DNA from 2 places in the Arthrobacter sp. 05T444 genome. Region 1 is predicted to be linked to the other one. Evidence: predicted binding sites of a transcription regulator. Region 1 holds the regulator's gene; the other holds the start of a gene.
What was found. The regulator HrcA, encoded in region 1, represses chaperone genes, less so after heat shock. The targets are predictions, from matches to a motif close to TTNGCACTCGNNNNNNNCGAGTGCNAA.

Region 1 (2,446 bases):
GGACTCCTTGGAATCCGAGACGAGGTGGTCCACAAGGACCCCCAGCCTCCGCCCGGGACCTGGGCGGAACGCGGCAACCGCGCCGGCCAGGTCGTCGATGCCGTGCAGGGGCTCGACGACGATTCCCTCCACCCGGAGGTCGTCGCCCCAGACTTTTTCCACCAGTTCGGCGTCGTGCTTGCCTTCCACCCAGATGCGGCTGGCCTTGGCAACCTGGGCACGCTGGCCCTCCACCCGGACCGAACCCGAAGCCGTGCGGGCGGCCGTGGCGGAACCTGCGCGTTTGGCCGCCGGTGCCGGCGGCATTAGCCGGATGGGCCTGCCCTCCAGCAGGAACCCGAACCCGAGCCTGAAGGACCGTGACTTGCCGCGGCGGTCCTCGAGCGCCACGACGTGCATGCCGCCGGACTTCTCCACTCGCGTCACCGCCCCGACCCAGCCGGACTGGACGTCTTCCAGCACCATTCCGCGCTCGACCGGGACCTCCGGCAAATCGTTCTTGGCGGGCGCTGCAATGTCCTGCGGGCCCCAGGTCTGGTAATGCATAGTTCACACCGCTTTGCACTAGGAAGTTGCCGCCACGGGCCTGGAACCGGCCTCCGGCGGAATCTGCCCGGAATTTCGCCCGGAGCGGTACCAATGCTAACAACGGGCGGTCTCATATTAGACTTGTTAGCACTTAGGCATGTCGAGTGCTAACGATGGGTTTGTCGGGCGCCCCCTGCCCCTGCCCAGTAACGGTCGATCGGAGGTGGACTGTGAGCGAGCCACGCAAGCTCGAGGTGCTGCGCGCCATTGTCGAGGACTATGTCCATTCCCGGGAGCCCGTGGGATCGAAAGCCCTCGTCGAGCGCCACCATCTTGGGGTCTCAAGCGCCACCATCCGCAATGACATGGCGGCGCTCGAAGACGAGGGGCTCATCACCGCTCCGCACACCAGCGCCGGCAGGATTCCCACCGACAAGGGCTACCGGCTCTTCGTGGACCAGATTTCGGCCGTCAAACCTCTGTCTCAGGCCGAGCGCCGGGCCATCCAGTCACTGCTGGAGGGGGCCGACGACCTCGACGACGTCCTGGACCGGACGGTAAGGCTCCTCGCGCAACTGACCAACCAGGTCGCCGTCGTGCAGTACCCGCACCTGAGCCGCGCCGTGGTGCGGCACATTGAATTTGTGCAGCTCGCCCCCCGGAAGGTCCTCATCGTGCTGATCGCCGACTCCGGGAAGGTCGAGCAGCGGGTCATCGACGTCGGCCAGGAACTCGGCGACGACACGCTGACCGCGCTGCGGACCCGGTTCCTCACGGGCGTCGCAGGCACAGCACTGACCATGCTGCCGCACCACCTCGCCGCTGTCGTGGCGGGCTGCGCTCCGGCGGAGCGTCCGGCCGCCGTCGCCCTGAGCAAGGCCCTGGAAGGGCTCGCGCACAGCAGCAGGGAAGACCGGATGGTCATGGCCGGCACCGCGAACCTGGCCAGGTCCAACGTGGACTTCCCGCTCAGCATCGGACCCGTTCTCGAGGCCCTCGAGGAGCAGGTGGTCATGCTGCGCCTCCTCAGCGACATGGCGCAGGACCCCCGCGGAGTGGCCGTGAGCATCGGCAGGGAGAACCCTTACGACGGACTCGCGGAGGCGTCGGTGGTTGCCACCGGCTACGGACCGGACGCCACCGCGAAGATCGGCATCCTTGGGCCCACCCGGATGGACTATCCCACCACCATGGCCGCCGTCCGTGCGGTGGCCCGCTACCTTTCGAGGATTCTCGGACCGTGACCCCACGGCCCAGTGAACCCCGCACCCCAGGCAACACAACCAGGAAGAGATACGAACTTTGAGCAGCCACTACGACGTTCTTGGAGTCTCCCCGGAAGCCACCGGAGAAGAGATCAAAAAGGCCTACCGCAAGCTGGCCCGCACCCTGCACCCGGACGTCAACCCGGGGGAGGACGCCTCGGAACGGTTCAAGGCCGTCACCCACGCCTACGAAGTGCTGTCCGACCCGCAGAAGCGCAGGGTCTATGACACCACGGGCAACGAGAATGGCACGGACAACGGCTTCGGCGGCGGCAATTACGCCGGCCAGGGCTTCGCGTTCCAGGATATATTCGACACCTTCTTCGGAGCCGGCGGAACCTCGGGCCCGGCTTCCCGGGTGCGCAGGGGACAGGACGCCCTCATCAGCGTTCGGATCGACCTGCGTGACGCAGTCTTCGGCGCCAACAAGAAGCTGGAAGTCGACACTGCCGTCACCTGCCCCACCTGCGAGGGTTCCTGCTGCCGCGAAGGCACACACCCTGAACGCTGCGACATCTGCGGCGGCAGCGGCCAGGTCCAGCGCGCAGTGCGCTCCATCCTCGGCCAGGTCATGACGACGGCCCCCTGTGGTTCCTGCGAAGGCTTTGGCACCGTCATCAAGGACCCTTGCAACGAGTGCAACGGCCAGGGCC
Region 2 (2,446 bases), on a different contig from region 1:
CAGAAGCCGCCGCACTGGGGCGAGCCGTAGCTGAGTTCATGCGGTGTCACGGGCCTGGGCCCACGAGTACGAAAAAGAGTTTTCCTTGCGTTGACGCCCCCGCCAGGGCGCTTGCCTCGGCCGGGGTGGCGGCCACCACCATCAAACCGTCGGAGTCCCCGGAGCTGAGCCACTGGCCGTCCTGGCCCTCCTCGGCCGACGTCCACAGTACGGGCACCGCCGTGGCGAGAACTTTGGAAGCCGCCTTCTGCTCATAACCACTGCCGCTGGTGAGTACGACGTTGACGAGCTGGCCGGGGGAGACGAGCCGGATTGACGAGGGGTCCGCCATCCGCAGCGGCACGGCGGCTGAGCCGGGTGGAGCGCCGGTAAGCAGGCCGGGCCCCACCAGCTGGGCGTCTGTGAAGAGTTGCCCCATCCGGAGCGGTGCGGCCAGTTGCTTGCCATTCAGTCCCGTTGCTTCCGTAAATGTTCCAGCGGAGAGCATGGAGGGCAGAACATTGATGGCGGCCAGGTCTGTGCTGCCAAGCGTAGCCCCGGCCGGCAGGTCCCGTGCGGCGGCGAGAGCCGAGACTGTGTGTGCGGGGGCCGGGGTCAGCTGGTGGACGGCGATTCCGGCCGCCCCACAGAGCAGTAGCGCCACAGCCAGGCGGCGGTTGCGGTTCAGCCAGGCTGTCAGGCGGCCGGTCCCGGACCGCCCGGTCCGGGGCACGGCATTGCGCTGGTTGCTGCGGGCGGCGGGACGGGAGGCCCTGAGGGGAAACAATCCGATGGCTGGCATGCTGCCACGCTACGGAGCCGCCGCTCGTCAGCAACAGGTGACTGCCGCTCTATGTGGAAAACGTAAATGTGGTGGAAAACGTCCACAGGCAGGCAAGCCCCTACGCGGGAAATTGCGCTTTACTCAAAACTGCGTCTTGCACAAGACTGCGTTCTGCAAAAAACTGGGCGCTACGAAGTACGCGGTCAGCTCAGCTGGCGGCAGCGGCAGGCGCGCTCGAGGGAGCGGCGGCCGCCGGCGATGACGTGGCGGGCGACGGTGAGACCGTGCTGCCCTTGGCGTCGCGCGAGTCCGTCCGGTAAAAACCGGAGCCCTTGAAGACGACGCCGACGCTGTTGAACTTCTTGCGCAGGGTCCCCTGGCATTCGGGGCAGGACGTCAGAGTGCTGTCGGTGAATGACTGCACGATGTCAAAGGCATGGCTGCAATCCTTGCAGGCATAGGCATACGTGGGCACTGTAGATCCTCCTCTTGGACAAACGACAGGTCCAGTGCCGCCAAGTCGCCATCTCCGGGAAGATACTGGACGGAATTCCGTGCCGGAAATGGCTCCATTAGCAGTCGCAGGGCCTGAGTGCCAATTCTATCACCTTGCTGCGGTAACCATCATGTCAGTTGGACCACACCGGAGGGTGTGAGCACCGCGTCGACGGGGCGGTCAAAGCTTTCAACAGGAATGCTCGAGGCGGGCAGGAGCTCGGAATCATAGATGACCGCGGCCCTTGGTGCGTGCACGCCGGTTGCGTCCATGGCTGCCAGGAACTTGTCGTAGTATCCGCCGCCCTGACCGATCCTGTTGCCGCTTCCGTCCACGGCCGTGGCAGGCAGGAACATCCCTGCCACATCACCGACGGCCTCCAGCCCGTGCCGTTCCCCTGCCGGTTCCTCGATGGGGGCGTACCTGCTGCGGACAAATTCGGTGGCAGGATTCCAGAGGACCCAGCTGAGAGCACGGTCAGGTTCGCAGACTGGCAGCAGCACCTTGTAGCCAGCCTGGAAGAGCGCCGTTATGAGCGGGAGCGTAGGCGGCTCGAAGGCCACGCCCAGGTAGGCAGTGAATGTCGCCGGTCTGCCGGCTGCGATGCTGTCCGCCCAGGACAGCCCATGAACGGCGATTCCGGCTCCCGCGGCGGACAGGACGCCGGGCTGCATTCCCACCCGGATCTTCCGGTGCCGGGAGCGGATCTCATCCTTTGATGGCGGGGTCTCTGGTGACATGGTGCCTCATTCCTTGTCGCGCGGAATCCCACCGGGCCACTGCCGGAAGCATTTACCGTATGAATGTTCCCTCCGATACATTAGTCCAGTGACTTCCACTAAGCCTTCAGTCCGCAAGGCCGTCATCCCCGCTGCGGGACTCGGCACCAGGTTCCTGCCTGCCACCAAGGCCATGCCCAAGGAGATGCTGCCGGTGGTGGACAAGCCCGCCATCCAGTACGTCGTCGAAGAGGCCGTCAAGGTGGGCCTCAATGACATCCTCATGATCACCGGCCGGAACAAGCGCGCCCTGGAAGACCACTTCGACAGGGTTCCCTCGCTGGAGTCAATGCTGGAAGCCAAGGGCGACACCACCAAGCTCGAATCCATCCAGGCGGCCAGCAACCTCGGCGACATCCACTACGTCCGCCAGGGCGACCCCATGGGCCTTGGCCACGCCGTACTGCG

Region 2: a site for HrcA is predicted at 1,336-1,362, ahead of AC1DD3_RS00180 (FmdB family zinc ribbon protein). Genes of this name have one in related genera too.

What each region holds. Positions count from the first base shown of each region.
Region 1 is NZ_JBFTKK010000006.1:21,421-23,866, reverse strand. It holds gene AC1DD3_RS07540 (DUF3097 domain-containing protein) at 1-546, opposite strand, end outside; gene hrcA (heat-inducible transcriptional repressor HrcA) at 759-1,772, shown strand; gene dnaJ (molecular chaperone DnaJ) at 1,831-2,446, shown strand, end outside.
Region 2 is NZ_JBFTKK010000001.1:41,345-43,790, forward strand. It holds gene AC1DD3_RS00170 (hypothetical protein) at 1-30, shown strand, start outside; gene cpaB (Flp pilus assembly protein CpaB) at 47-781, opposite strand; gene AC1DD3_RS00180 (FmdB family zinc ribbon protein) at 972-1,238, opposite strand; gene AC1DD3_RS00185 (5-formyltetrahydrofolate cyclo-ligase) at 1,388-1,999, opposite strand; gene galU (UTP--glucose-1-phosphate uridylyltransferase GalU) at 2,088-2,446, shown strand, end outside.